4 regions of the Paenarthrobacter sp. RAF54_2 genome follow, and region 3 is predicted to be linked to each of the others. Evidence: riboswitches for the same ligand, from Rfam matches in the RefSeq annotation. Region 3 holds a riboswitch; each other region holds the start of a gene.
The links. A riboswitch is a leader RNA that binds a small molecule or an ion and turns the genes downstream of it on or off. The one in region 3 is predicted to bind cyclic di-AMP.
Positions count from the first base shown of each region.

Region 1: it holds a riboswitch for cyclic di-AMP, as region 3 does, so the genes downstream of both, AB4Y87_RS11465 (hypothetical protein) here and AB4Y87_RS12800 (hypothetical protein) in region 3, are expected to answer to the same signal.
Region 2: it holds a riboswitch for cyclic di-AMP, as region 3 does, so the genes downstream of both, AB4Y87_RS19530 (M23 family metallopeptidase) here and AB4Y87_RS12800 (hypothetical protein) in region 3, are expected to answer to the same signal.
Region 4: it holds a riboswitch for cyclic di-AMP, as region 3 does, so the genes downstream of both, AB4Y87_RS01930 (NlpC/P60 family protein) here and AB4Y87_RS12800 (hypothetical protein) in region 3, are expected to answer to the same signal.

Region 1 is NZ_JBFRDV010000009.1:102,853-110,488, reverse strand. Features, by position in the region: gene AB4Y87_RS11485 (alpha/beta fold hydrolase) at 1-25, shown strand, start outside; gene AB4Y87_RS11480 (DUF6480 family protein) at 156-431, shown strand; gene AB4Y87_RS11475 (ATP-dependent DNA ligase) at 535-1,602, opposite strand; gene AB4Y87_RS11470 (hypothetical protein) at 1,650-1,883, shown strand; cyclic di-AMP (ydaO/yuaA leader) riboswitch at 2,013-2,163, shown strand; gene AB4Y87_RS11465 (hypothetical protein) at 2,166-3,560, shown strand; gene AB4Y87_RS11460 (AEC family transporter) at 3,801-4,721, opposite strand; gene AB4Y87_RS11455 (PucR family transcriptional regulator) at 4,851-6,065, opposite strand; gene ald (alanine dehydrogenase) at 6,274-7,392, shown strand; gene AB4Y87_RS11445 (hypothetical protein) at 7,491-7,636, opposite strand, start outside.
Region 2 is NZ_JBFRDV010000021.1:28,691-36,326, forward strand. Features, by position in the region: gene AB4Y87_RS19515 (DUF3027 domain-containing protein) at 1-631, shown strand, start outside; gene serC (phosphoserine transaminase) at 717-1,847, opposite strand; gene AB4Y87_RS19525 (metal-dependent transcriptional regulator) at 2,152-2,847, shown strand; cyclic di-AMP (ydaO/yuaA leader) riboswitch at 3,032-3,261, shown strand; gene AB4Y87_RS19530 (M23 family metallopeptidase) at 3,268-4,098, shown strand; cyclic di-AMP (ydaO/yuaA leader) riboswitch at 4,243-4,406, shown strand; gene AB4Y87_RS19535 (C40 family peptidase) at 4,411-5,142, shown strand; gene AB4Y87_RS19540 (NlpC/P60 family protein) at 5,242-5,994, shown strand; gene AB4Y87_RS19545 (HNH endonuclease) at 6,224-6,724, shown strand; gene AB4Y87_RS19550 (NTP transferase domain-containing protein) at 6,767-7,636, shown strand, end outside.
Region 3 is NZ_JBFRDV010000011.1:70,081-77,716, forward strand. Features, by position in the region: gene upp (uracil phosphoribosyltransferase) at 1-454, shown strand, start outside; gene AB4Y87_RS12780 (VOC family protein) at 503-880, shown strand; gene AB4Y87_RS12785 (HAD-IA family hydrolase) at 926-1,630, shown strand; gene AB4Y87_RS12790 (pyridoxal phosphate-dependent decarboxylase family protein) at 1,682-3,073, shown strand; gene AB4Y87_RS12795 (MerR family transcriptional regulator) at 3,085-3,843, opposite strand; gene AB4Y87_RS12800 (hypothetical protein) at 4,029-4,856, opposite strand; cyclic di-AMP (ydaO/yuaA leader) riboswitch at 4,862-5,019, opposite strand; gene AB4Y87_RS12805 (sensor histidine kinase) at 5,154-6,647, opposite strand; gene AB4Y87_RS12810 (response regulator transcription factor) at 6,651-7,391, opposite strand.
Region 4 is NZ_JBFRDV010000002.1:100,121-107,756, reverse strand. Features, by position in the region: gene AB4Y87_RS01940 (NCS2 family permease) at 1-945, opposite strand, end outside; gene AB4Y87_RS01935 (copper resistance CopC family protein) at 1,059-1,682, shown strand; cyclic di-AMP (ydaO/yuaA leader) riboswitch at 1,857-2,025, shown strand; gene AB4Y87_RS01930 (NlpC/P60 family protein) at 2,029-2,799, shown strand; gene AB4Y87_RS01925 (FAD-binding protein) at 2,887-3,579, opposite strand; gene AB4Y87_RS01920 (universal stress protein) at 4,009-5,046, shown strand; gene AB4Y87_RS01915 (PEP/pyruvate-binding domain-containing protein) at 5,067-7,636, shown strand, end outside.

The DNA of each region.
Region 1 (7,636 bases), on a different contig from region 3:
CGCGGCGACATCCCGCAAGAGTTAGGCGTCCCGCCGGAGTCAGGCAATAGTGCACGACGTCGAATCCCGGCATGGGTGCCCCTTGTTGGGTTTGCGATCTGGAGACTAGGCTGGCCGGGCAAGCACAATAGTAAGTTTGCTTAGGAAGGGCGACCATGACCAGCTATGACCCAGAGGACGATCCCCGGACCTTCGGCGTCTCGGGCGCAGCCGAGCCGGACGACACCGCGGGCGACACTGCCGGCGATCCGGATGATGTCCACACCGACCCAGACATGCGCCAGGACGAAGAGGACGATCCCGCAGCTTCCGCCAACCCCGATCCCCTGGACGGCAATGTCACGGGACTCGAGCCTGGCGGCGGTGTACCCCCAGGCGAAACCCCGCCTGCAGAGGACAGCATGAGCAGCGACCAGGGGCACGAAGAGTAGGTCGTCGCCAAGCCGCTAATACGTTGTTGGCCAACAACTTAACAGCGGTCCAACGGCGTAACAGCGGCTCGACAACGTAGAACCAAACCCAAGGAGCCCAAGGCTACGGCAGTCTCAGGATCTCCCCGAGGTCATAATCAGCCGGTTCTTCGAGTTGTGAGTATGTGCAGCTCTCTGGGGTCCGGTCCGGCCTCCACCGACGAAACTGGGTGGTGTGCCGGAACCGCTCGCCCTCCATGTAGTCATAGGCAACCTCAATGACGAGTTCCGGCCGGAGGGGAACAAAGGAGAAGTCCTTACCGGCGCTCCACCTGCTCTGCGCGCCCGGCATTCGAGAACCTGTAGCTGCCGCGTCTCCTTGATCGGCCCACTGACCCCAAGGATGTTCACTGAATTCCGTCTGGTACGGCTCAAGTTCGGCCACCAGGCTTTCGCGCTTGGCCATGGGAAATGAAGCCACCACCCCCACGTGCTGCAGCTGGCCGGCGTCGTTATATAACCCGAGCAGCATCGACCCCACAACCTTTCCCGTTTTGTGCCAGCGGAATCCAGCCACCACACAGTCCGCGGTCCGTTCATGCTTGGTCTTGAACATGACGCGCTTATTCGGCTGGTACGTCCCTCCGAGCGGTTTGGAAAGTATGCCGTCGAGCCCAGCCCCCTCCAGCTTCACGAACCACTCCTGCGCTTGATCAAGTTCCGTCACCGCCGGCGTTACGTACACGGGCGCCTCAGCCCTGGCGAGCGCCTTCTCCAAGGCGGCTCGACGCTCGGAAAACGGCTTGTCCATGAGGTTCTCCCCGCCCAGGGCAAGGATGTCGAATCCGATGAAGGAGGACGGTGTCTTTTCGGCAAGCATCCGCACACGGCTATCGGCAGGATGGATGCGCTGCTGAAGGCCCTCGAAATCGAGCCTGCTGTCAGCTATGAGGACGATCTCGCCGTCGATCACGCATTTGTCCGGAAGGTTCTTCTGAAGGGCTTCCACCAACTCGGGAAAGTACCGCGTCATGGGACGTTCGTTGCGGCTGCCCAGGATGATCTCGTCACCATCTTTGAAAACGATGGTCCTGAACCCGTCCCACTTCGGCTCAAAGTGGCCTACATCAGGGATCGAAGGAACGGACTTGGCAAGCATGGGCGAAATGGGCGGCATCACTGGGAGGTCCATACGACTATGTTCTACCTGCCAGCCGCGGCGGAAGCTAGTCTTGGGCGATGGATATCTTGGCCGTTCTAGTGGCTGTACTGGCAGCACCTGCCCTCATTGCGGCCCTTTGGTTCTGGGTCTCGCGCCAGAACAGCAAGGGGAAAGTCCGGCGCGGCGCCGCGGGTGGGATCCTGGGCGTGACGGACGAAATTTTCCGACCCGAGACCCATTACGCACACCAAATCCAAAGGATCCAGCTCGAGTTGCCAGCCCCGGCTCCGGCCCCGGAGCCTAAGTCCTAACGGACCTTCGCGCTGGAAGGCGTCCCGCCCGTTACATTAATGTGACTTTACTATGGCGCTCATGTACGGTCTAAGAGCGACCCGTATCTCCGCTGGGCCGCTTCCGGGTTGACGCCGAGCTCTGCCGCAAACCGGGATCCGCCAGACTAGCGGCAGAGACGGGGGACCCAGAGTTCCCGGGCCTGATTTTCCATGGGCCCTTGGGGTGAAGCCGCCATGTGCGGCCGGACGGCCTCGTCCGAACCCGACAGCTAACCTCGCAGGCGTTGAGAGGCAACCACCATGTCCCCAACCATGGATCAGCCGCGCCGCGCCCAAATAGCGCGCGAGCGTACCCAACCAACCGGACGCCGTCGGGCCCAACCCAGCGGATCCTCCACCAGCACGCCGGAAGCAGAAACAGGTTTTACAAGCACGACGCCGGAACCCGCCACTGCTCCTGTTCCCACCCCTGCGGCACCCACCACGCGCGCAGCCGCTCGCGCGGCAGAGCGTGAACGGGCAGCCCAAGCTGTAATCGCTCCTGAAACAGCTCCGGCAGAAACAGCACCGGCGGACTCTGCCCCAGTAGACTCCGCTGCTCTGGAGCCGGCTACGGCTGCGATTCCAACAGTTCCGGCGCCCACGCCGCTCGCTCCCGAACCGGCTGCAGATCCCGAGCCCGCCACCGCTGCCATTCCAATGGTGGCTGCTGCTGCACCCACCCCCGCCGCGCACGAACCCGAGCCCGCCACCGCTGCCATTCCGATAGTGCAGGCGCCCACGCCCGGCACTGGGGATCCGGTCACAGCCGAAATTCCGACCGTTGCCGCCCCTCTTCCCACACCTGCGGCTCCGGCGTTCCCTGCTTCGCCGGCGGAGTCAAAGAGCCCTGCCCAGCTCGCGGCAGCCGCCACCGCCGCAGCTGGTCTCGCAAGCCGGAAAGCCCTTCGTGCCCAGGCATCCGGTAGCGGGACAGCCCCTTCCGCGACAACGGCTGCCGAGTCCCCGACGGGCGTTGCCCCCACGTTTGGAGCGTCGTCCTTCAGCCACGAACCACACGCAGTCCTCACCAAGGCCGCCTCGGTCAAGACAATGGGCCAGCGCATGGCAGTCGTCGCTGGGGCATTGGGCCTGGTATTGACCGTTGGCACCATGAGCCAGGCCTTCGAGCTTCCCTTCTTCGGGCAGGAAACACCGGCTCAGGAAGCCAGTGACGCAAAGACGGGTGGCGACAGCAGGCAGTCAACCTCGGCCACCCCCGCACCCAGCTCGTCCAGCTCCACTGCATCAGCTTCGTCGGCGACCAGCGAGGCCGGACAGCCGGCAACTGTTGCAACGCAGTCGTCAGAAGAGGCACCTGCTCAGGGGTCGTCGTCGTCACTTCCGACTCCGCAAGTTTCACTCGCGGATCCTGTTTGGGTCCCTTCGTCGGCCCCGTCGGCTGTTGTCCCTGTGCCGGGCGTGACAACTCCTGTCCCAACCCAGCCGGCCCCGAGCCCGGTTCCCTCGGACACGGTTACCACCCCACCCGCCACAACGACGCCCAGTCCCACGGTTACTCCGACACCTACTCCAACCCAGACTCAGGCACCGAAGCCAAAGCCAACCGGAAATCCAAATGCCACCACGCCGTCAAGTGGTTCAGCCTTGGACCTGGACGGCATACTTGACGGCGCCACAGGGATCTTGAAGTGAGCACGCAACTTCCCAGGACCCGCAAGCACGTCGGATGGCACGGCCGGTACTGCAGCAGCAGCCGCACTGCCACCTTCCGCAATCGGATGGGCCGTTGGAGCTGCCAACGGCTGCGTCGGGCCTAAGGAATCACAGCTACAGCAATCACGGCAACAAGATGAGGCAGGCACCCGGGTGCCTGCCTCATCTGTTCCGTCTCGCTTTTTGTTTCGTGTGGCTCTTGTTCCTGGCCTGGCGTTTCTAACCCAGCAGCCACGCGACCATGACCAGCGCCCCGATGCAGAGCACCGTTGTGCAGAGGATGACGTCCCTGGCCATTGTCATTCCGCGTCCGTAGGGAGAAGCGAAAAGGAAAACGTTCTGGGCGGTTGGAAGGGCTGCCATGATGACGCTGGCCAGGAGGTGCTGCCCCTCCAGGCCGAACACAAAGCGTCCCAGCACCCAGACCACCACGGGCATGCCCGCCACCTTCAGGGTGGTTGCCACCACGGTCTCCACGCGGCCATCCCCCTTTTGGAGAGGTGCCTTGCCTGCCAGCGACATCCCAAAAGCCAGCAGAACCATCGGGACGGCCGCGCCGGCCAGCATGTCAATGGGTTTCTGGACGAGTTCCGGAGCCTCCCACCCCGTCAGAGCCACCACCACTCCCAGCCCCGAGGCGATAATCATGGGATTGGAGAAGGGCTGCAACAGCATTCGTTTCCAGGAGATTTTTGTGCCACCTGCCACGCCCAGGACGCTGAGGTAGAAGGGTGCCATGATCAGGAGTTGAACCAGAAGGACTGGAGCAACGTGCTGCGCCGTGCCCACTGCATACAACGAGACAGGAATGCCAATGTTGTTCGCATTGGCGTAACTACTGGCCATGGCACCAACTGCCGTTTCGGCGACCGGCCGCCGGAAGAACAGGAAGCTCAACAAACAATAAAGAAGGCCTATAACGGCTGCCGACAGGAGTGCCAGAGGGGCATCGACCCCGAGTGCGGCACGGATATCGCTTTCACCTACCACCGTGAACAGCAGCGCCGGATTGGTGATGTAGAAGGCCGTTCGAGTCAGTGCGTTTTGGACATCGGGTGCCAGCACTTTGTAGCGGGCTGCGAAATAACCCACTGCGATGACCGAGGCGACGATGAGGATCCCCGAGACAACGCCGCCCACAGTGCTCCTAAAATTGTTGAGAAACCGCTTTCTCAGCGTAGGGGACGTCTGAAGGACTGTCCACTTCAGCGCTACCGTTCCACAACACGCGTTCCCCAGGGCTAGGCGATTCAGCTTCCGGGTCCCGCCCTAGATCCGGGGACGTGAGGCCCACCTTTGGGCCTTTAGTGCAGCATGCAGCTCGAGCCGGATCCCACCGCTCAACGGATCAGCTCCGATGAGTTGGCGGATCCGGCCGAGGCGGTTGTAGATGCTGCTCCTGTGCAAGTGGAGTTTCGCTGCGACGTCCTGCACGGAGCTGTCGTTGTCGTAGAGCAGTTCCAGCACTGGCAGGAGTTCGCCGTTCTTGTCCGCGTCTTCCAAGGTGCGGAAATGAACGGAGCCCGTGTCATCCCAGCCGCCCGGCGCTTGAAGACGATCGAAGAGTTGATAAACGCCAACCGCCCGGCTCTCCACCAGTTCCCCGAGGGGCGGATCCACGGCTGCGGCCTGTGCTGCCACTTTGGATTGCCTGTAGGCCCCTGCCAATTGCCGGATGACTTGGAACGGCTCGCTGATGCCCAGGATCACCCGATCCACCGCGCGGCCCGCCCGCTTGGCGAGCTCCAATTGATAGTGCACCAGGACCTGGGCGTGATCCGCCCGGCCACCGGATTCCCGGAACAGGACAACGGAATGCGTCTCCGTCCCGGCGCTGAATAACGCGGCGTTGACACCGATCGTGGACTGCAACGCTGCTGTCCGGTGGGTTAGCGTTGCAGCAATGGGGTCGACGTCGGTTCCGCCACCATCCGCGTCCAGGACGGTCACCAGTTGCCACGGACCGCGGCCCTGGATCTCCTTCCAACCGGCCACCGTTGCCACTGCGTTCGACTCCCCGGCGCAGGCCGCCAGAAACTCCTGCTCCCGCCTCCTTCGGAACTCTGATTCGGCCGTGTTGGAATCGAGCAACAAACCCGCCAACAGATCCAGTTCGTCACGCACGCCGGGCAATTCGGCGAGTATCGCCGTCGCGGTTTGCTCCTCAAGGTCCTGCTGCACCCATAAGTAGCCCACCCGAAAACCGCGCACCAGCAGCGGGACGCAAACCCGGCCGAGCATGCCCAGCTCGTCGTTCGCCGGAACAACAACCGGGCGCACCGCCGTCGAGATGCCATGGGAGAGCTGCCAGGCACTGACATCGCTCGGCACGCGTTTGCTCAGGAGGAAGTTCACCCGGACGCGGTCGGCGTGGGATTGGTTGGAACTGTAGGCGAGGAGGACGCCGTCGAGGTCCTCCAGGGACAGCCCCCTGCCCAGCTTGAGCGCCACGCGTTCAACGATCTCCTCGACGTCCTGCTGCATCCAGAAAGCGTACCAACATCAGGCGACACCTGACGCTCGAGCACTCGACAAATGTCGAGCTCAATGGAAGAAGATCCTTGAATTTACAGGGATTTCGCCTCCCCTGGTCTGGAGGATCATGTCGCCTGCCTCACAGCCGGATTTATTCTGGAATCACAGCCCGCAGCAAATATCCGGCCGAAAAAGCCGCTAACGATGGAGCCAGCAAATGATCATCGGCGTCCCTAAAGAAATCAAGAACAACGAGTTCCGCGTAGCCATCACGGCCGCCGGTGTCCACGAGTTCCGCACTCACGGACATACCGTTCTGGTTGAGCGGGGCGCGGGCTTGGGCTCTGGCATCACGGACGAGGAGTACTCGATCGCCGGCGCCGAAATCGTTGCCGACGCGGACGACGTCTGGGGCCGGGCCGACATGGTTATGAAGGTCAAGGAACCCATCAAGGCCGAGTACCACCGCTTCCGCAAGGGCCTGATCCTCTTCACGTACCTGCACCTGGCCGCCGAGCCCGAACTCACCGCCGAGCTCATCAACTCCGGTGTCACGGCCATCGCCTACGAAACGGTCCAGGAAGGACGCACCCTTCCGCTGCTCGCCCCGATGTCAGAGGTCGCAGGGCGCCTGTCCGTCGTGGTCGGCGCCTCTTCGCTCATGGCACCGGCAGGCGGCAAGGGCATCCTCCTTGGCGGCGTACCGGGTGTCCGTCCGGCCAAGGTTGTTGTCCTCGGCGCAGGTGTTGCGGGAACCAACGCCGCCGCCATGGCACTGGGCCTCGGTGCTGATGTCACCATCATGGACATCAACATCAACCGCCTGCGGGAACTCGACGCCCTCTACCAGGGCCGCTTGAAGACCGTGGCATCCAACGCCTACGAGATCGAGAAGTCAGTTGTCGACGCAGATCTCGTGATCGGCTCCGTCCTGATCCCCGGCGCCAAGGCGCCCAAGCTCGTCACCAACGAACTCGTGTCCCGGATGAAGCCAGGCTCTGTCCTGGTAGACATCGCCGTGGACCAGGGCGGCTGCTTCGAGGACACACACCCCACCACCCACCAGGAACCGACGTACAAGGTCCACAACTCGATCTTCTACTGCGTTGCCAACATGCCTGGCGCTGTTCCCAACACCTCCACGTACGCACTGACCAACGTCACCCTGCGCTACGCCGTGGCACTGGCCAACCTGGGCGTCAAGGCCGCATTCGACCGCGACCCCGCCCTGGCCGCAGGCCTCAACATCGCTGCAGGCCACGTGGCACACCACTCGGTTTCGGAGGCGCACAACCTGCCCCTCGTGGCCGACTGGCACAGCGTGGTTACCGCCTAGGCTTTGCCCTGGCGTTGACAAGTCGCTAACCCGCTGTTTCGTCGCTGCCCAGCGACGAAACAGCGGGTTTTCCACGTGCTGGGCAGCAACCCCGTGCTCTAGCCGTTCCCCGGTGCCACTGATTCCTCAGGGACAACATGTGTGGGAACCGGCACGGGGATGTCTGACTGCCGAAGAGTTGGCGGGGTTACATTGGGCGCCTCGATGCCGGGAGGCGTGATGGGTGCCGCGGGGGTTGGGATGC
Region 2 (7,636 bases), on a different contig from region 3:
CCCTGAAAACAGCGACACCCCTGCGCGGAAGCCGGTCGCAGCGAAGCAGCGGGCCGGCATCCCCGTGTGGCGCGTTGGCAAGCCGGATGCGTTCCTGGCTGCCGCTGTCGACGTCGCGCGGGAAGCGGTGGAGACTATCGCGAACCCGGGCGAGGTGGGTGCCCACATCGGCGCAAAGTCCGAGGGCGACCGCGTGGTCACGCATTTGTTCGAGTCGAAGCTTGCGGGATACGGCGGGTGGCAGTGGTATGCCGTGATCACCCGCAATTCCCGGTCAAAGATCGTCACAGTCAGCGAGCTTGGCCTCCTGCCCTCTGAGGATTCCATCCTGGCCCCGGAATGGGTCCCCTGGGCAAAGCGTGTCCGCCCGGAGGACGAGACGCCCCTGGTGGAGGAGACGGTAGAGGAAGTGACCGAGGAATCCGTGCAGGCTGCGGAAGACGACGCCGCCGAAGCATCCGATCCTGAAGCCGATGAAGCCGATGAAGCCGAGGAAGCCGAGGAAGCCGACGAAGAGGACGACGACGCCGCCGAAGCATCCGATCCTGAAGCCGATGAAGCCGATGAAGCCGAGGAAGCCGAGGAAGCCGACGAAGAGGACGACGACGCCGTCGCCCGATTAGGGGATTAACGGCAACGGCGCCGTCCGGGAACAACCCCGACGACGCCGTTTCCTGCCTTTCGCGAAAAGCCGCGGCAGTTAGTTCTTGAGTTTTTTATTTCTTGAGCTCGCCCACGACATAGTCGATGCTGGCGAGCAGGGCTGAGACGTCGTCCGGTTCGATAGCGACGAAAGTGGCGATGCGGAGCTGGTTTCGCCCAAGCTTGCGGTACGGCTCAGTGTCCACCACGCCGTTGGCCCGCAGGATCTTGGCGATTGCCGCTGCATCGATGGAGTCGTCGAAGTCGATGGTGGCGATCACGTTGGAGCGGTCCTCAGCCTTTGCGACGAACGGTGTGGCGTACTCGGAAGCCTCGGCCCAGGAGTAGATGCGGCTGGCAGAGTCTGCTGTGCGCTTGCTGGCGAAGTCCAGACCACCATTGCTGTTGAGCCACTGCACCTGTGCGTCCAGAGTCACCAGCGTGGACAGCGAAGGTGTGTTGTACGTCTGGTTCAGTTTGGAGTTCTCAATTGCGGTCTGCAGGTCCAGGAAGTCCGGAATCCAGCGGTCGCTGGCCTTGATGCGGGCGGCGCGCTCCAACGCCGCGGGGGAGAACAGGCCGAGCCACAGACCGCCGTCAGAAGCGAAGTTTTTCTGCGGGGCGAAGTAGTAGACATCCGATTCGGCGACGTCCACGTCCAGCCCGCCGGCGGCTGAGGTAGCGTCCACCAGGACGAGCGATCCGGCGTCGGCGCCCTCTACGCGCTTGACGGGGGCTGCAACACCGGTTGATGTCTCGTTCTGGGGCCAGGCGTAGACATCAACGCCGGCCTCTGCCTGGGAGGCCGGTCGCGTGCCGGGCTCTGACTTGATGATGGAGGATGCATCGAGGAAGGGGGCTTTGTTGGTGGCCGCGGCAAACTTGGAACCGAACTCACCGAAGGAAAGGTGCTGGGCCTTTTTCTCAACCAGGCCGAAAGCCGCTACGTCCCAGAAAGCCGTGGAGCCGCCGACACCGAGGACAACCTCGTAGCCCTCAGGTGCACGGAAGAACTGGCTGAGTCCTTCGCGCACCGAACCCACCAGGTTCTTGACCGGTGCCTGACGGTGTGACGTCCCAAGTATGGTGGTCGACGCGTCAGACAGGGCCTGGACCTGTTCCGGGCGCACCTTGGACGGTCCCGCGCCGAAGCGTCCGTCCTTGGGCAGCAGGTCGGCGGGAATAGTGATGCTGTTGTCGCTCACGTGTGGCTCCAATGGGTATCGGTTAGAGAGGGGGAGGTGGGCAGGTGGCATCGGCTGCCCCTTCGACTCCCTCATTCTGCCTGACCGGACCCACCGTCAGGAATCTGCGGTTGTCATAGTCCGCCACGTGGAATGCCGGACCATCATGGGCATTGCGACCCAGGGAAAAATTATCCAGAGTAATTCCAAATAAGCTAGGCTTGGGTTGACGTTCCTGAGGTGTCGGTTGCACACCATCCACCTTGGCGGGGACGCGGTACGGTGGAGATTACGCAAGAAATGCGTTCGAGGAGAGCTGAGCTGGATGACGGATCTGATCGATACCACTGAGATGTATCTTCGGACCATTTTGGAGCTTGAAGAAGAGAACATCGTGGCTCTTCGCGCACGCATTGCGGAGCGTCTGCGGCACTCGGGTCCCACGGTTTCCCAGACCATTGGACGCATGGAGCGCGATGGCCTGGTGATTGTGTCCAACGACCGCCACCTGGAACTGACCGAAGTCGGGCGCAAGCGGGCCACCGAAGTCATGCGGAAGCACCGCCTTGCCGAGAGGCTCCTGGCGGACATCATTGGTCTGGACTGGGCATACGTTCATGACGAAGCATGTCGCTGGGAACACGTCATGAGTGAACGGGTGGAACGGCGCCTGTATGAGTTGTTGGAGCACCCCACCGAGTCACCGTATGGCAACCCCATCCCGGGTTTGGAGGCGCTTGGCGGCCTCGCCAACCAGCCCCTTGCCCGCTTGGACGTGAACCTGCTGCATGCCATGGACGGGTACGCTGCCGATTCCCGCGTAGTAGTCAGCCGGCTTGCTGAACCCATCCAGGTTGAGCCGGAACTCCTCACCCAGCTCGATGAAGGCGGAATTCGTCCAGGCGCAACTGTCTCCTTGGAACGGGTGGGGGAATACATCTCCGTCCGTGTTCCCGGTATTGAAGGAGCACTGGAGCTGCCTCCCGAGGTAGCTGCGCACGTCTTCGTCGCTGTCAGCTGACCCTAAGGCGTGTCAGATCTCACTTTGGTGCGCCTGGCGCGCGTGTGACCTGCGGATTTCTGCGACTGGTGATATGGGGGCGTCCACAACACGGTCGTTTGACAAGATAACGAATTTATTACTGCGGGCTTTAATCGCCTATAGTTATCTACTAGCGCCGATACCAAAGCGTTACCTGATCTGGAGCCGAGCTCTGCCAGCAGATCAGGTGTGTCATCAACTACTGGCAGAGGCGGGGGAACCACAAGCGGCTGCCTAAAGAAGCAGCCTTGGGGTGAAGTCCGCAGCAGAAGTGCCTACTAACGCAAGTCCTTCCGGGGATACCTGTGTGCCGTTTGCGCTTCGTGCGGACCGGGTCTTTGAACTCTCTGACCCGAATCCGACAGCTAACTTCGCAGGCTTTCCAGAGAGGAACAGAGTTTGACATCGCAGAACGTCAGGGGCCGTCGCCGCGCGTCCGGCCCCGCTGCTGAGCTGCGGCCAGCCCGCGCAGCAATGGAGATCCGGCCACGCGACACCCCGCGTCAGGTGCGCCGCCGCAAGAGCCCATTGCGCCAGGTGGCCGACTTCGCCGCAGCCAGTGGTGTCGGGCAGAAGGCCGGAGTCGCGCTTGCCGCCACCGGACTTGCCCTGACTGTAGGCCTGCCTGTCACAAGCCCCGTCATGGCCACATCCGAATCCGGCCAAGCCGAGGCGGCCCTCTCCGTGCCCGGTGGCAGCCAGCCCGAAGTTTCTGCGGCAGCCTCTGCCAAAATCGATTTCAGTCGCGCAGCAGTCGCTACCGCCGCTGATCCTGACGGCAAGCTCAAGCAGTTGCTGAGCGCCCAGTCAGCGGGGAGCATCCAGCGCGCCTCCTCACTTGGCACGCTGGGAAGCCCTCTGGACAAGCTCGTCACGGCATCGCCGTTTGGCTACCGCGTCAGCCCCCTTACCGGCGGCACCGGTGACTTCCACCGTGGCCAGGACTTCGTAGCCCAGTGCGGAACTGCCGTTCACGCCGCAGCCGCAGGCAAGGTCACGTTCGCAGGTTGGCATGAGTACGGCGGAGGCAACCGCGTCGTGATTGACCACGGCAACGGCCTCGAGACCACGTACAACCACCTGTCGTCCTTCAACGTCAAGGTGGGCCAGACTGTCAGCCGCGGCGATACTGTCGCGCTGAGCGGCACTACAGGCGCATCTACGGGTTGCCACCTCCACTTCGAGGTCCAGGTAAACGGTGAAGTCGTAGATCCCATGGGCTGGCTCTGAGCCAGTTGATGGTTGTCTATCGCATTCATGACACGCCCGTGACCTGAATGTGACATTCACGAACATCTGTTGTACCGTCTAAAGCGCATCGGCTTTTTAGGGGGCCGATGCACTTGAGTGGATTGCCTAGCTCTGCCACCACTCGAGGTCCGTTCGCAAAAATCGTCTGGCAGGGGCGGGGGAACCAATTTTGGCCTTCGAATCAGAAGGCCTTGGGGTTAAGTCGCAAAAGCTTCCTTGAAGCGGCGCGGCCGGATGACTCCCATCCGAATCCGACAGCTCACCTCGCAGGCATTGGGAGAGGCTACCTTCGTGTCATCACGCACTACCCCTGCGCGCCATCGCGCCGAATTGGTTCGTACGAACCCGTTGAACACCCTTTCCAAGGCTGTCTCAACCAATGCAGGCACCGTAGGCCGCCAAGCCGCCGTTCTGGCTGCAGCCTCGGGACTTGTTCTCAGCGTTGGACTCCCGGCCCAGGCCGCTGACACCGACGTTTCCAAGTCGGAATCCTCCAGCACCCAGCAGCTGGTCGCCACCGCAGTTGTTACCGCTGAGCCAACGGCAACCGTTTCCTTCGAAAGCCCCGTTGTGGTTACCAAGGAAGCCCCCAAGGTTCAGCGCGCCTCCCAACGCACGCAGGCAGCCGAAGGCCAGACGGGCGACACCCTCGCTGCCCTGTCCTCCACGGCCAAGGATGCCGCATCCAGCGCGGCAGCTTCCGGACTCGCAGCAATTGCCTACACCGGCATTGGCCACCCCTATGTCTGGGGCGGCACTTCCCCCAACGGCTGGGACTGCTCTGGATTTGCCCAGTGGGTCTACGCCCAGGCCGGCATCAGCATCCCCCGGGTCAATGCCTGGACGGCCATGAAGCCCACCAGCACGCCGGCCCCCGGCGATCTCGTCATGCAGAACGGCGGAGCCCACGTGGGCATCTACGTCGGCAACGGCATGATGATCAGCGCGCTCAACCCCAGCCAGGGGACGCTCCTGACCCCGGTCGCAGCCACCGGCACATCCTCGTTCTTCACCCTCCGCTAGGAAAATCCCATTCGGGGTAAGCCAGCATGCCCCCCAAGTGCTGGCCGCCCATAACCTGCGTGCGTCCCCACCGTGCGCGGATACGAAAAGAGAGTAATCATGACCAGTGCAAACAAGGTTGCACGGCATAGAGCTGAGGCCCCCAAGACCAGCTCACTTGCCGTCATTGCCAAGGCTGTCAGCGACAACGCCGGTGGCGTTGGCCGTCAGGCAGCAGTGATCGCAGCTGCATCAGGCCTTGTCCTGACCAGCGGCGTGGCTGCAAATGCTGCGGATACCAATGTCCAGCGCGAATCCACGTCTGCGTCCACCCTTGATGTGCAGTCGGTTGCCCAGGCCACCATTGCTGCCGATTCCAGCGTTGCCATCTCCTACGAGCGCCCCGTAGTCAAGACTGTCGAAGCCCCGGCTCCCGTCGTCGAGAAGGCACCTGCCAAGGAAGCTCCGGCTGCCGGCGGCACCGCTACTTTGGCGGTCAACACTGATACCTCCGCGGCAAAGGCGCCTGCTGCATCCAGTGGCCTCGGTGCAGCTATCGCTGCAGCGGCCTACGCACAGCTCGGTGTCACGCAGGACTGCACCATGCTGGTGACCAACTCGCTGGCCGCCGTCGGTATTCACTTCCACGATTGGCCGGCCGGCTACCTCTCCCTCGGCCGCACGGTCAGTGCAGCTGAAGCGCAGCCCGGCGACCTCGCTTACTACGCCAACGGTGGCTACGGCGGAATGGCACACATCGCTGTTTACGTCGGCAACGGCATGGCAGTCCACGGTGGATGGAACGGATCCACCACGGCACTGTTCAGCGTGAACGTTGGCTCCGGCCCCGTTTTCATCCGCGTCAACGGCTGATCAAATACTCCACAGAACACCCCGAGGCTCAGGCCGGCGGGGTGTTCTGCTTTAACGAGCAAGGTGTCCCGCGCATGAACTTTCGCCAACACCGCAGGTGAAACGGCAGAAAAATTCGTTGATATGGCATATGAGTGCTTACCCTTGTGTTGTCGATCCACAGCCCGTACAAGCAGAGGGCAGCCGGCCCTCGTGCCCCTGACGGGTGCGGCCGTGAAGAGGTACGTGCATGCGCACACTCGTTCTGAATGCTGGATATGAACCGCTGGCGGTAGTAACCTTCCGCCGGGCGCTGGTCCTTGTGCTGACTGGAAAAGCTAGCGTGGTGGCCGAAGGCGACGAGCCTGTCGTCGGGCCACAGGAGATTCTCGGAAGACCATCCGTGATTCTTCTCAATCGCTACATCCGGCCCCGGTACAACAAGATCACTGCCGTGAGCCGCCGCGGGGTACTCCGCCGCGACGGCCATCGCTGCGCCTATTGCGGGAAAACAGCGCACACCATAGACCACGTCCACCCCAAATCCAGGGGCGGCGCGGATTCCTGGGAAAACCTGGTTGCGGCGTGTTTGAAATGCAACAACGCCAAGAGTGACCACACGCTCGCCGAGATGGGTTGGAAACTTCGTTTCAAACCTGGCGTGCCCACAGGAACCATGTGGCAGATCAAAGAACTCGAGAAACCTGCGCCGGACTGGGATCCGTTCCTGTTGCCGGAATCCGCCGCCTGATCGATTTCTGTTGCCCTCCCGCCGTCCGGGTACTCTGGGCGGATGGAGTTCAACGCTGTGATTCTGGCGGGTGGCAGGGCCACCCGCCTCGGTGGCGTGCCCAAGCCCGGATTAACGTTCGACGGCGCCAGCCTCCTTTCGCATGCCCTGCAGGCGGCGCGGGGTGCTTCCGCAGTGGTGGTGGTTGGTCCAGACACCTCTGGTATCGGTGGCGTCCTGCCTGATGGAGTTCTTAGCGCCCGGGAGGAGCCGGCCTTTGCCGGCCCTGCCGCCGCCATTGCTGCCGGTCTGGCGGCCTTTCACCACAATGGGGAGCCAGCGCCGTGGACGCTCGTCCTGGCATGCGATATGCCGCACGCCGCCAGGGGCATTGAGCCGCTATGGGAAGGACTGCGTGCGCATCCTGAAGTAGAAGGCGCAATGGCCGTCTCAGCCGACGGCCGGCAACAGCCCCTCCTGGGCATCTACAGCACCCGGGCATTGGAAAGGGAAGTTGCGGCAGCTTCGGGGTTAACGAACTCTTCAGTGTTCCGGCTGCTTGCTAGGCTGAACCTGCTGGCCGTTACCGTCCCCGATGGGTCTACCGATGATGTGGACACGTGGGAGGACGCCGCGGCCCTGGGCATACACAACGAGCAGGAGGCGGACATGAAGAGCCAGGAAGAGACGCTCGAGGACTGGTGCCGCACACTGTTGCAGGCCTTTGAGCTTGAGGGCGTTGAAGTGGACATCAATGAAGTCCTTGCCGTGGCAGGAGTTGCAGCCCACTCCGTGGTGCGGCCTGCTGCGCCGCTGACAACGTTCATCGCAGGTTACGCTGCCGGCATGGCCAGGGGGATCGGGCAAGCCGCGGACGACACCGCCATGAGCGCTGCCCTGGATCTGGCCCGCCAGGTTGCCAAGCAATACCTG
Region 3 (7,636 bases):
CATCGGCACGGCGTTCACCAAGCCGACGCCCTTGGTGGTTCCCATCCTGCGCGCTGGGCTGGGAATGCTTGAGGGCATGACCAAACTGGTCCCCACCGCTGAGGTCGGCTTCCTGGGCATGGCCCGCGACGAAGAGACACTGGACATCATCACCTACGCCGAGCGCCTTCCCGAGGACCTCACCGGACGTCAGATCTTCGTGCTGGACCCCATGCTTGCCACCGGCGGCACCTTGCGCGAAGCCATCAAATTCCTCTTCAAACGCGGCGCCTCCGACGTTACGTGCATCTGCCTGCTGGCTGCTCCGGAAGGCCTCGCCAAGTTGGAGGAGGAACTGCAGGACGCCAATGTGACGGTAGTCCTCGCTTCGATTGACGAGAAGCTGAACGACAGGTCATATATCGTTCCAGGCTTGGGCGACGCCGGCGACCGCCTCTACGGCGTGGCCGGCTAATCCGTACGCCTCTACCGCTTTCCGGCGCGCCCCGTTAGCCTGTGGCGCATGGACTGGAAACTTGAACTGGTGTTTGTCCCTGTGTCCGACGTGGATCGCGCGAAGGATTTCTACGTCAACAAAGTTGGTTTCAATGCCGATTTCGATGAGCGTCCCATGGACGGCATCCGCTTTGTGCAGTTGACGCCGCCGGGATCGGCTTGTTCCATCGCGATCGGGGAGGGCCTCAGCGATGCTCCTCCCGGGACAGCGCCATCCCTTCAAATAGTGGTGAGCGACATCAATAAAGCCCACGAACAGCTCAAGGCCAATGGCGTCGAGGTCAGTGATATCGACGTTCAGGACTGGGGACACTTCGTCCATTTTGCGGACCCCGACGGCAATAAGTGGGCTGTGCAGTACATTCCGCACCGGCCCAACGGCTAAGTCACAGTTAGCCGCAACCCCTGCATGGTGCGGCAGGATGGATGCATGAGCCATCCTGCCGAGCCAACCTCGCCTTCCGCACACGCCGAGCGATCGTCTACCCTGACGGTTCGTGCTGTCCTGTTCGACATGGACGGAACACTGGTTGATTCCACGGCGATCGTCGAGCAAGTATGGCTGGAGTTCGCCGAACGATACGGCCTCGACTACAACGAAATCCTGCGGACGTCACACGGGGTGCAAGCGGGCGATACTGTGCGCCGTTATGCTCCGGCAGGAGCTGATCTTGAAGCTTTGACGGCCGAGCTGGGCGAGATGGAACGCACCAGGACCGACGGCGTGATTGCCCTTCCTGGCGCAGAAGCCCTGCTTGCATCATTGCCGGACGACGCCATCGCGCTTGTCACGTCCGCGGACCGCATCCTTGCCGACATCCGGATGAAGGCTGCCGGACTTTCCATGCCATCGACTGCCGTCACCGCCGAAGGCGTTACGCGGGGCAAGCCGCACCCGGAGGGGTATCTCAAAGCCGCAGCGTTGCTGGGCGCGGAACCGGCCGACGTCGTGGTTTTTGAGGACGCTCCGGCAGGTATCGCCGCAGCCCGCGCCGCCGGGATGCGAACCGTGGTGGTGGGCGACGCCGGAGGCGAGCTTGAGCCGGGCATGTGGCGGATCCCGGACTACTCAGCCGTGATGGTCACAGCAGTGAAAGACGACGACGGCGGTCACCTCATCACCTTCACGCTCTAGCACTGTTCGCCTTCGCTGTTCCAGCCGGTGAACCGGGAGTAGGCTGTGCGCATGTCTGCGTTGCCGGAGGCGTACGGTGCTGCACTGGAGCGGGCCATGGCGCACGCTACGGATTGGCTTGCGTCAGTGCCCAGCCGTTCAGTCCGGCCCACGTCCGACGCCGACCAAGTCGCCGCGAGCCTTCTTTCGAGCCTTCCCGACGAAGCGACGGACGCGGCTGAGGTAGTAGACGAGCTCGCCGCATTGGCGGAGCCCGGGTTGATGGCCATCCAGTCCGGACGCTTCTACGGCTGGGTCATGGGCGGGACGTTGCCCGCTGCCATGGCCGCAGACTGGCTTGTTTCGGCATGGGACCAAAACGCCGGACTCAGATTTGCAACTCCCGCTGCCGCTGCCATCGAAGAGTCCTCAGCAGCTTGGCTCCTGGAACTATTGGATCTTCCGCGAGGGTCCGACGTCGGGTTCACCACTGGCGCTACAACGGCCAACTTCGCGGGCCTGGCCGCCGGGCGCCAATACCTGATGGACGAGGCAGGATGGGACCTGGCGGACCTGGGCCTGACCGGCGCGCCGCTCATCACAACGTTTGCCGGCCGGGAACGGCACGCCGCCGTGGATCTCGCCCTGCGGTATCTGGGGCTGGGAGCGTGCGTGCCCGTGGACACGGACGATCAAGGCAGGATCCTGCCGGAAGCCCTTGCCGACGCCATGGACCAGCAACCCGGGCCTTCCCTCGTGTGCCTGCAGGCCGGCAACCTGCATTCCGGTGCGTTCGATCCGATGTCCGAAGCCATCGCAGTAGCCCATGACCGCGAGGCCTGGGTGCATGTGGATGGCGCCTTTGGGTTGTGGGCGGCGGTCAGCCCAAACCTGCGCGGGCGGCTGGCCGGAGTAGAGGCGGCCGATTCGTGGGCCACCGATGCCCACAAAACATTGAATGTCCCCTACGACTGTGGCTTGGCCATCGTGTCCCGGCCGGAAGCCCTAAGACGCGCCTTCAGCGTCCACACGAGTTACCTCATTGCAACGGAGACAGGACTGGGCGATCCGTTCGACAAAGTTCCGGAACTATCCCGTAGGGCCCGCGGCATCCCGGTGTGGGCAGCCCTGCGACAGTTGGGCCGGTCCGGTGTCATTGCCATGGTGGACAGGCTTGCAGCAAACGCCCGCGCGCTGGCGGAGGGCCTCGCGGAGATCCCGGGTGTGGAAATTCTGAATGACGTCGTTTTCACGCAAGTGTCGGTCGCCTTCGGCAGTGACGACCGCACACACCGCATCACTCAGCGGCTCATGGCCGAAGGGATTGTATGGATGTCGGGTTCCTCATGGCGAGGACGCGACATCCTCCGGATTTCGGTGAGCAACTGGTCCACGGACGCAGGCGACGTCGCTGCCTCCATCGCAGCCGTTCGAGGTGCGGCAGAGGCCGAACCGGAAGCATAGCGGCCGTCCGGTTACAAGGCCGAGCGCGCCTTTTCCAGGTATGCCATCAGCCCGGCCAACTGCTCAGCGCTCCAAGGCAGGCCGGCGCTAATTGCTTGGGTGTTTTCCTGCCAAGCCGCACGCGCTGCGGCCTTGGTGTCCTCACTGGAGTGGAACATGGAACCTATGCCGTCCCATGAGCGCACCCATTCCTGGACGGAGGGGTCCGCGACGGGCCTGTTGGCTTCCACGTGCGCCAGTCCTTCTTCCACAAGGGCGGCCCACTGCTGCTTGGCGGCTTCGACTTTTTCTGCGCCAAGTTCTTCCCGCTTGTCCGCGAGTTGCTGGCGTTGTTCGGCTGTGAAGTTGTTTTCGAGCACGGTAATCATCTCCAACGTTGACATGAATTGTTCAGGGGTGGGCATGGCGTGTTCGTCCATTCGTGACAACAGCTCTCCCAAACGGTTTTGGAGCGCTTGGAGTTGCTGGGCATGCTCCTGCACATGGACCAGCTGCTGTTGGAGGAGGTCTCGAAGGGACTCCAGATCATCCTCGGGTGCTTGCAGCGCCTTGCCGATGGCCGCGAGCGGAAGCCCCAGCATCTGAAGCGATCTGATCCGGTATAGCCGGCGCAGGTCGCTCTCCGAATATCGGCGATGACCGGATGATGTCCTTTGGCTTGCGGACAGCAGCCCGATCTCGTCGTAGTGGTGGAGCGTCCGCACGCTGACGCCACATGCTGTGGCCAGTTCACCGATGCTCCACGGTCCGGTTCCTGTTGTTCCCGTCATGGGCACAACGCTAAGTCCTGACGTTACGTGAGGTGCAAGCCGTCGTCACCTGAAACGCGAAAACCGCCCCGTTCCCGCTGTCAGCTGCAGTAATCACTGCTGCGAACGGCGGAAATCGGGGCGGTAATCAGGCCCTGCACGTTTGAGCCCGCTGGGGTGGGCTCAAACCTGCTTATTGAGTTGGCTTAGTACCAGTTGTTGGCCAAGTGGAAGGCGAGGGCGGCCGAGGGGGAGCCGTAGCGTTCCTTGATGTAGTTCAGGCCCCACTTGATCTGGGTTTGGTAGTTGGTCTCCCAGTCGGCGCCGGCAGTTGCCATCTTGGAAGCCGGCAGAGACTGCACGATTCCGTAGGCGCCACTGGACGCGTTGGTCGCGGTGGTTCGCCAGTTGGATTCCTTCTCCCACAGTGTGTTCAGGGCAGTCATTTCACCCGGACCCCAGCCGTAGCTGGCGAGGATGCTGGCGGCGTACGCCTTGGCAGCAGCGGGATCGTCCACGGCCTTGGGAACAGCTGCTGCGGCTGCGGCTGCAGCAGCGGCGGCATCGGCAGCCTGCTTGGCGGCTGCATCAGCGGCAGCCTTTTCGGCGGCGGCTTGTGCGGCTGCTGCCTGGTCGGCGGCGGCTTTTTCGGCCGCAGCCTTCTCAGCGGCAGCCTTCTCGGCAGCGGCCTGTGCAGCTGCTGCCTGATCTGCAGCGGCCCTATCGGCGGTGCCCTTCTTGGCAGCAGCATCCAGGGACGCAGAGATTTCCGCTGATTTGTTGCTGACCTGGGCCGTGGCTTGCGTCTCGGACGCCTGGCTCGTTTCCGGGAGGTTGAATGCGGCGTTTGCGGCCTGGCCGAGCGATGCGACGCCCAATGCTGCGGCAACGACTCCTGCAACAACGGACATGCGCTGACCGGTCTTGCCGCGGCGGGCAGCGGTCTTCAGAACAGACTGCGATTTGGTCAGGGGAGCGTTGTGTTCGTCACGGTGACGCGCGGAAGGGCGCGTCTGATCGTTGAATTCAGACATGTGTGATTACCTCTCAGCGCCTGCGGAGTTAGCTGTCGGGTTCGGATGAGGTCATCCGGCCGCGCGCGTAGCTGCGGCTTCACCCCAAGGGCAAGGAAAGTACTGTGCCCGGAGACTCTGGGTCCCCCGTCTCTGCCTCGAATGAGAACGGAACTCCGGGAAGTGGCAGAGCTCGGCGCATCCCGGGTGTGGGCCAACTATGGGCGACCCACCCTTTCGAAGGTACAGGAGGTTTCGGCTTAAGTCACATTTGGGTAACAGAGATCACGGTCACGGCGCGTCATGTTGCCTGATTCGTTATACGTGGTCGTTCGAAACTGAGGGGAGTCTCAGAATAAACTCGGTGCACCCCGGCTTGGACGTTACTGCCACGCTTCCGCCGTGCGCCTGGACGATTGATTCGACGATTGACAAGCCCAATCCGGAGGTTCCTTCAGAGCCTGATCTCGCGGCGTCAGCGCGGGCAAAACGCGAGAACACATGGCCCTGGAATTCAGGCGGAATGCCAGCCCCGTTGTCAGTGACCGTGACCACCGCGGTACCGTCCGCGGAGAGCATGACGCCAGTGACCACTGTGGTGCCTGGATCGGTGTGCTTGCGGGCGTTGGACAGCAGATTGGCCAGCACCTGATGCAGCTGGGTTGCGTCCCCGCGTACCGTGATGGGCTCGTCGGGGAGTTGGAGCTTCCAGATGTGATCCGGTGCCATCACCTTTTCGTCGCTGACGGTCTCGATCACCAACTGGGTAAGATCCACATCCGTGACCTTCAATGGCTGGCCTTCGTCCAACCGCGCCAACAGCAACAGGTCCTCCACAAGGGTGGTCATGCGTTCGGACTGGCTCTGGACGCGTGCCAGGGACTTCCGGCCGTCGTCCGTGAAGTTCTCCGTCATGCGGAGTAATTCGGTATATCCCCGAATGGCGGTCAGCGGCGTCCGCAGTTCGTGGGAGGCATCCGCAACGAACTGCCGGACCTTGGTTTCGCTCTCCTGACGGGCTTCCAGGGCCCTGGCAACGTTGTTGAGCATTTGGTTCAAAGCGTGGCCAACGCTGCCCACTTCCGTTCCAGGATGGGAGGCCGACGGCGGTACGCGCACAGCGAGTGCCACTTCACCGGCGTCGAGGGGAAGGCGCGATACTTTGGTTGCAACCTCCGATAGTTGCTCCAGCGGCCGCATGGTCCGGCGAATGATGACGGTACCGGCAAGGCCGATCAGCACCAGACCCCCAAAGGAAACAAACACCATGGTCCATACCAGCGAGGCCTCGGCATTTTGCTTATCAGCCAACGGCAGGCCCGTCACAATCACGTCGCCGTAGGTGGTGTCTACTCCCACCAGCCGGTAGTCGCCGTTGGACAATGAACGGTCCACAGGCCGGTTGTCACGGGGGAGTGAGAGCAGGACCTGCTTGTCTTCTGCCGAAAGTGCGACGCGGCGGCCATTCGAATTTAACAGGCCGGAGTTAATGACAGTGGAACCATCAATCCTCGCGTTGAGGGTACCGGCACCTTGGCCGCGGGCCTCCAGCGGATCCGGCCGCCCGCTTGAGGGAAAGTTCGACGGCGGCCTGCCGAAGTCATTCGCGCGGCTTGACGCCTGCTCCAACTGCTTATCGAGTTGCTTGTTGAAGTACATGTCCATGGAGGCGTAACTCACCACTCCGACTGCCCCGCAAATCGCCACCAGCAAGGCCATGGCCACCAGGACCAATCGCGTGCGCAGATGCCAGGTGGTGGGATTGAGCCAGTTCCGCTGGGTCTTGCGGGTTACTCCTGAAAGGGTGGACAAGATTCAGTCCGCAGGCTTGATGACGTAGCCGGCGCCACGAATGGTGTGGATCATTGGCGGGTGGTTGGCTTCGATTTTCTTGCGCAGGTAGGAAATGTAGAGCTCCACGATGTTGGCCTGCCCGCCGAAGTCATAGTCCCAGACGCGGTCCAGGATCTGCGCCTTGCTGACCACGCGCTTGGGGTTCTCCATAAGGTAACGAAGCAGCTCGAACTGCGTTGCCGTGAGCTGGATGTCTTCGCCGGCGCGCGAGACTTCCCGTGTATCCACGTTCAGCGTGAGATCACCCACCACCAGTTCCGCCGTGTCCATGGCGGCAACGCCCGAACGTTGGACGAGCCTGTGCAGGCGAAGGAGGACTTCCTCCATGCTGAAGGGCTTGGTGACGTAGTCGTCCCCGCCGGCGGCAAGACCTACGATGCGGTCCTGGACAGCGTCCTTGGCCGTGAGAAAGAGCGCGGGCACTTCCGGCGCGAAGGTACGGATCCGGTTGAGGACCTCGACGCCGTCGAATCCTGGAAGCATCACGTCCAGCACCAGCACGTCAGGGCGGAAGTCCTTGGCAAGCTTCACGGCTTCTGGTCCGTCGGCTGCTACCGCGACGGACCAGCCTGCCATGCGAAGGCCCATGCTCATGAGCTCGGAGAGGCTGGGTTCGTCGTCCACCACCAGGGCCCGGATAGGAGAGCCGTCCGGGTGGGAAAGCTGGGGAAGGTTGTTCGTCATGGAGTGCGGGGATGCCATGGGACAACTCTCCATTCTTCTGGTTTGGCGAAGCTTTGCCGAGCCTGTGAGGACGCTGTGAGGTCAACACTAGCGACGTGGGAGTTCGGTGGAAGGCGTTGCGGGGCATGGCCGTCCCATGCGCGCCCTTTCTACGGCTTGTAGCAGATTTTGAGGGAAAAATTCGAGACGAGAGTGGCTTGCGATTGGACAGCAAGTGTTTCAGATCTTGAGATTCCGTCGTCTTGCGCCTGCCGGGAATCAGG
Region 4 (7,636 bases), on a different contig from region 3:
GCCGTGCTCGTCCACGGTTCCGGCCTCGTTGGCCAGGCCCACCATGGTGCCCATGGCGTCGAAGAAGATGCTGAGGAGGATCACGAACGCCAGCAGCGCAGCAGCCACGAATCCGAGGTGTTCAAAGGCCCCAAAGGGGTTGGCTTTGCCGATCAGGGAGAGGTCCGGAGCGCCCCATTCGGAAAGTGTGGGGGCCACCAGGGACCAGCCGCGCGGGTTGACGTTTTTCCCGTCGAAGCTGGGACCAATGTGGAGCGTGAATTCCAGGATGGCGGCCAGGGCGGTGGACACTACGATGCCGATCAGGATTGCGCCGCGGATCTTGCGCACTACCAACGCGATGGTCAGGATCAGGCCGACGGCGAACACCAACGTCGGCCAACCCATCAACTTGCCCTCCACACCCAGGCCGAGCGGGACAGTAGTGCCTGCGGCATCCGGAATTCGCCGGACAAAGCCGGCGTTCACAAGGCCGATCAAGGCGATGAAGAGGCCAATGCCCACTACGATTGCCGTCTTAAGGGCTTCCGGGACGGCCCTGAAAACGGCCGTGCGGAATCCGGTGAGTACCAGGATGAGCATGGTGACACCCGAAAGCACCACAAGCCCCATCATGTCCGGCCACGTCAGGCCCGGGTGGGAGGCAACGGTCACGGCCACGAACGCGTTCACTCCCAGCCCGGTTGCCACCGCGAAGGGGTGCTTGGCCCAGGCGCCCATGAGGATGGTCAGGATGCCCGCCACGAATGCAGTGGTTGCCGCTACGGCCGTGAAGCCAAGAGATGCTCCGCTCGAGTCTGCCCCGGAGAGGATCAGCGGATTCAGCACCACGATGTAGCTCATGGCGAAGAAGGTCGCGAAGCCGCCACGTATTTCCCGCGAGTATGTGGACTGGCGCTCGGAGATCTTGAAGTAACGGTCGATTGCAGAACCTTGTTTCAGCATGAAGGTCTCCGGGGATCGGGGGAGTTTGCTCTCAAATCCTATGCCCGCCGATGCGGGGTGTCGGGACGATTCGCCTAGTCTGTAAGGAAGCCAACACTAGGAGAAACCGCCCCATGCGTACCATCCGCCCGCTTCTGGCCGCCGTCGTAGCCGCTCTCGCTTTCGCTTCCGCGTTGCTGCTGGGCGCCGCTCCGGCCTCCGCACACGACGTCGCCGAATCAACAACTCCGGCCAACGGTGCGCGGGTAGCTGAAGTGCCGGCGTCGGTGTCGATCACGTTTAACAACCGGCCACTGGCCATCGGTTCGGGCGTAACTGTCACCGCTGGGGGCGAAAACTGGGCAGATGGCGCAGTGGAGATCATCGACAACATGGCTGTCCAGAAGCTGCGTCCGGGCGCTCCGGCTGGCGAATACACGGTGGTGTGGCGCGTGGTCAGTTCAGACTCCCACCCGATTGAGGGAACTTTCAAGTTCACTGTTTCCGGAACCAGCACGACGACGGCGAGCGGCTCAGCAGGCGCCTCCCCATCGGCTTCGGCAGCCGTTCCGACGGCGGGGACGGCAGCGCCCGGTACCGAAAATAGTGAGCCTGCTCCGGCAGCTTCCCAACCCTTCCCCTGGAGCATTGTTGGCCTCGCCGTCGTGGCAATCGGTCTCGTGATCTTCCTCGCTGTTACAGCCCGGAAGAAGCTGGCGGCTCCGAACGAGCCGGATGACGAAAATTCCGCGGAATAACGGGGTTTTCTACATACTAGCGAAGATCTCGAAACGGTCACTGCGACACGCCAAAAACGAACTGCTCGTTACGTAAATGTGACTTTGAAGTGATCTTCCCGTACGGTTGTACTTGTGCCTGTTCCACGTAACGGGCATTTCCGGGCTGATTGCCTAGCTCTGCCGCAGTCCGGAATCCGTTCGCAGACAAACCTACGGCAGAGACGGGGAACCCATTTTGGCCCGCTTTCAGAGCGCGCCTTGGGGTGAAGTCACGAAGCTTCCGCTGCACAGCGGGGGATAGTGGCCGGGTGACTCCCATCCGAATCCGACAGCTAACCTCGCAGGCATCGGGAGAGGCTCTTTCATGTCTTCACGCATTCTTCGCGGCCGTCGTAAGGCGGACAGCGTACGTCCTAATCCGTTCATCTCCATCTCCAAGGCTGTTGCCAGCAACGCATCTGGCGCGGGTCGCCAAGCCGCTGTTATTGCAGCAGCTTCGGGCCTCGTCCTGACAGGCTCCATTGCTGCCCACGCAGCAGAGACCCCTGTTCAGCGCGATTCCAGCCCTGCTACGGTCGCCGAGACCGTCAATGAGGGTCCCACCAAGGTTGTTACGGCCGCCTCCACGGCCACGATCAACTTCGAGCGCCCTGCGGTTGCTTCCGTTGCGGCTCCCGTTATTGAAAAGCCGGCACCCGTTGCTCCGGCTCCGGTGGCCAAGCAGGCCCCAGCAGCGGCCACTGTGAAGGCCGCCGCAACTACTACGGCTACCGCTCCGGTGGCAGCCGCGCCTGCTGCTGCAGCTCCGGCTGTTGGTGGCGTCAACGCTGCAATGGTCGCCTCGGCTTACGCCCAGATCGGCATCATGCAGGATTGCACCGCCATGGTGGAACGGGCCCTCGGCTCCGCAGGCATCCCGGTTGGCGACCTCGCACCCATGCAGTTCCTGAACTACGGCAAGGTTGTCAGCGACCCCCAGCCCGGTGACATGATCGTCCAGTCCGGCCACGTAGCCATCTACATCGGCAACGGCCAGGCCATCAGCGGTGGCATCAACGGCAACCAGACGGGCATCCACCCGATCAGCTGGCTCACCGCAACCGGCCCCATCACGTACGTACGCGCTGGCGCCTAAGCTTCACGCTCCAACTCAAAAGGCCGGTGCCTTCGAGGACTAACGTCTTCGGAGGCACCGGCCTTCTGAGTTAACTTTTGTTCGTTTCTAAGCCAGGGCGATGCCCGGCGAAGCTGGTAGGGCCACCTTGGATGAGATTGCTTGCCCTACTGCCTTGGCTTGCCGGAGTACTTCCTTGGGCGTGGGTGTAATGAGTTCCCCCACGCCTACCAAGTGCATTCCCACGGCACGCATGGCTGCCACGAGGTTCTGGCCTATGGCGATTCCCAAGTCCGTAAGCATTCGGCGCAGTTGGCTCTGGGCGCAGCGCGTCACCACGATGTGGTCGGCCAGAAGAACTCCAGTGGCTGTATGCACGGCCCATTGCCGTGGGGTGGATTCAAGCGGGCCGTAAACGCTCAGCCCAGCCCTCTGGCTGGCCGTGTTCAGGCTTGCTGCGAGTCCGTATCCAAGCTGCTGGGACGAGTCGCCGCCCAGGAAGTCCAGACGAACAGCGCGTGTGGTGGTGCGGACATCCAGGTGATGGCTTGCGGCGTAGTTGCGCAAGTGGCGCAGGATCTCGTTGCGTTCCTGCATTGCCGCGGGGTCCGCTGCGTCGCAGCGCTGGAGCATTCCCGTATGGACCGATGGTCCGGTGGTGGACAAAGTACCAAAGCCATCCAGCACGATGGAACCTACGCCATAGCGGCTGAGCTCGCTGGCAACAGCCAAGCCGGACAGGCCGGTGCCGATCACCACGGTGGTAGTCCGTTCCGTGACGGAATCAGGAGTGAGTGACACTGCTTGGGTTCCTCCTTGACGTGTGTGCCTTTCGGCAGCGCGTGGGATCGCGTCCGTGTTCCCCAAGCGGCCGCAAATAAATGGCCGGGTTGTGTCCTGGGACACTTTTGCCGGCCATTCGGTGACTCGAACACTACCGAACTTTTTCTGCCATGGATAGCCTCGGCGGCAGCGTGTTTTGGATGTTCATCCGCAGCGCAACCTGGAGGGCGGTGAGCGTGCCGAAAACCGAGCCCGGACCGTTATCCACATAGCCCATAGTCGCCTTGATTCGGCATTGCCAACCGAGAATAGTGGGCATTGGAAGGAGAACCCCGCGGGTTTCTTCGGCCTCGGCTATTGGTTGCACGCCAGCAAGGGGACACCGGTACGGAGAACCTCTGGCAGAATGGCCGGAACATCAAGCAGTAGGTGGAGAGGCGGGCCCCAATGGACCAGCACGGCAGACACGTTGAAGAACCACGGGACGACGAGGAGCAGGCAGTGGCGCCTGGTGGAATCGTCGTCGGAGTGGACGGATCCGAGCATGGTCAATGCGCCCTTGTGTGGGCCGCGCGTGAGGCGGAACGGCGCCAACTTCCCCTGCATATAGTCACGGCTTATTCGGTGCCCATCTTCGCGGCATCCGGCCTCGACGGCGGGTACGCCACTGTGGACGATTCCGTGATCCGCGAGGGCGCGGAAGCAATCGTCAAGCAGGCCATGGATAAGGTCTCGAAGTACAACCTCGACGTCGATGCTTCGGTGGAGAATGGCGATGCCGCAGGGGTCCTCCTGGACTTGTCCGCAAACGCCGCGCTCCTGGTGTTCGGCAGCCGTGGCCGTGGCGGCTTCGTTGGGCGTCTCCTGGGCTCGGTCAGCAGCGCCTTGCCGGCTCACGCAAAATGCCCCACCGTAACGGTCCCGCTCTACTGTGCGGACCGTTTGGGCGAGAACACCGAGGACAAGCACATTAAGGCTGAGCACGCCAAGGCCGGGCCGCGCACGGTGGAAAACGTCGTCGCCGTTGGTGTGGACGGTTCAGAGCAGGCGCGCGTCGCTGTCCTTGAGGCAGCCGAACAAGCCCAGCGGATGGGCGCCAAGCTCCGCGTCATTTGTGCGGTGCCGCAATACAGCGGCTCCTTGGCCTGGGTGCCCGCACCTTTGGACCGCGATGCCCTGTTCGCGGACATCAAAGTCCAGCTGGATGCAGGCGTGGCTTGGCTCCGCAGCCATTTCCCGCAGTTGACTGTGGAAACCGACCTGAGGGACGGCTCACCCGTTGACGTCCTGGTTGAGGCCAGCCGGGGCGTGGAGCTGGTTGTCCTGGGTACACGGGGCCGTGGTGGTTTCGCAGGCATGCTCCTTGGTTCCACTTCCGACGGCGTCCTGCATCACGCCAAGGGACCGGTCCTCGTGGTTCCGGACCGGGAGGACCCGCGGCTGGCAAACCGGCCCAAATTCGGACCCATGCTCGGTGCGGCTTAGGCCGCTGGCGCGCACCGTCCATGGATAACCGGGAGCCTGGGAAGCATCGGCAGAAAAACAATGCGGGCGCGGATGTAAGTGGCCCGGTCTTCATTCGGGATATTGCGGACATCCGGGCGGACATGCTCCCCGAGGTAGGTGGCAAGGCCGCCAACCTCGGCGAGTTGAGTGCCGCCCGCCTGCCGGTGCCGCCAGGCTTTTGCCTGACAACGTCCGCCTACCGGTACGCCCTTTCAGCGATTGGCATGGAGGACATCTTTGCGCTTCTGCAGGACGCCGAAGCGTCTGACCTTGACGAGCTGAACAGGCTGGCCGCCCGGGCCAGGTCCTTGGTGCTCGACGCCGGAGTTCCCACCGACGTCGCTGAGGCAGTGCGGGCGGCGTATCGGAAGTTGGGAGACGCTACACCCGTGGCAGTGAGGTCCTCAGCCACGGCCGAGGACCTGCCCTTCGCCAGTTTTGCCGGACAGCAGGACACTTTCCTGAACGTCGTGGGAGCAGACGCAGTCCTGGATGCCGTAAGCCGCTGTTGGGCATCGCTCTGGACGGACCGGGCCGTGAGCTATCGGACAATCAATGGGATAGATCATTCCACAGTGACGCTGGCGGTCGTTGTCCAGGAAATGGTGGATTCCGCGACGGCCGGGGTGATGTTCACGGCCAACCCTGTCACGGGGCGGCGCCGTGAAGCTGTGATCGATGCCAGCCCCGGTCTGGGCGAAGCCGTGGTGTCAGGCGCCGTTAATCCCGATCAGTACGTAGTTGATATGCAGAGCAACTCCATCCTGAAACGGACCCTCGGCGACAGACAGGTAGAGATCCGATCGCTGGCTGGCGGTGGCACTGAACGAATTGAGCGAGCGGGTGGTGCTGAAGCACTCGAAAACCACTCCGTGCAGCCGTGCCTCAGCGATGACCAGATCCGGGCGCTGGCCGATTTGGGCAGGCGCGTCGAGGCCCACTATGGAGCCCCGCAGGATACAGAATGGGCGATCGATTCGTCCGGAAAACTGTGGCTCACACAGGCAAGACCCATTACTACCCTCTATCCGTTGACCTCGCGAGTGCTGGCGACTCCCGGTGAGCACGCATTCCTGAACTTCAGCCTCGCCCAAGGCCTCACCAGGCCTCTGACGCCCATGGGTCTGGCGGGTATCCGCCTGATAGCCTCCAGCGTTGCCCGCAGGGCTGCCTTCGATGTCCCAGATCCACGCTCAGGACCATCGCCTTACTATGAGGCCGGGCAGAGGATCTTCTTCGACTTCACATCCGTGCTTCGCAGCAGGGTGGGCCGGGTCATTGTGCCGCGCATCTTTGACATCATGGAGGCCCGTTCTGCGGCGGTGATTCGTGGCCTTTTCGATGACCCTCGGTTCTCCGTCACCATTAAAACTCCTATAAGACTCATCAGGCACGTTGCGCCCGTTGCGGCTAAATACCGTGTTCCAGAGTCGGCCATCCGGGCTCTTTTCCGTCCCGATGCCGCAATGAAGCGCCAAGAGCAGCTGGAGGCAGAACTCCATCAGGCCCTTCAAGTGCCGGAGGGCATCACCGCCCATCAGCGAATCGCCCACGTACAGAGAATCCTGGGGGAGGAAGTATTCGCAACGGTTCCCCAAGTCCTGCCCCTTCCCGTTCTGGGCTTTGCGATGCTGGGACTCGTCCGGAAAATGCTGGGCGAGCAAGCGCCCTTGGACCAGCTGCAAGCAGTGATTCGTGGGCTGCCCAACAATGTCACTACGGAGATGGACCTTGCACTGTGGCAGCTTGCAAAGGAAATCAGGGATGACCCGGAGGCCCTGGCCTTCCTGAGTTATCCCACACTTGAGGAACTCGTTCGGCAGTTCAAGGACAAGAAACTTCCAGCAGTTGCCCAAGCCGGGCTTGAAGCTTTCCTGCGCACCTATGGGCATAGAGCAGTGGCAGAGATCGACCTCGGCATGCCCCGATGGTCGGACGACCCCACCCACATACTCGGCGTCGTGGTCAACTATCTGCGGCTCGAGCACACTGCGGACGCACCCGACCAGCAGTTTAGAAAAGCTGTTCGGGAGGCAGATGAACAGGTTGCCAGGTTGGTTGCGCGGGCCAGGGCCAAGAGTCCGCTCCACGCCAAGCTGGTGCGAACAGCCTTGGACCGCACACGCCGGTTTGCCGGCATGAGGGAACTCCCCAAATACAACCTCGTCCTCGGCTTGGCTTCGGCACGGGAACAGCTGTTCCTGGTCGGAGCAGAACTGGCAGAGGCAGGGCGGATTGAACGCGCCGAGGATATTTTCTTCCTGGACCTCAACGAAGTAGAGACTGCCCTGGCAGGCAACAAGCTCCACCAACTCGTGGAAGATCGCCGCGCGGACTATGCGCAGGAACTGCGGCGTCGGCACATTCCGCGGGTATTGCTCTCAGACGGAACAGAACCCGAAGCCACCGCTACGGCTGGCGGAACCGCAGGTGCCCCGGGCACTCTTTCCGGCAGTCCGGCGTCGGCAGGCCTCATCACAGCCCCGGCGCGGGTCATCCTGGACCCCGTTGGCGCCCATCTGGAACCAGGGGAGATCCTCGTAGCGCCCTCCACCGACCCCGGCTGGAC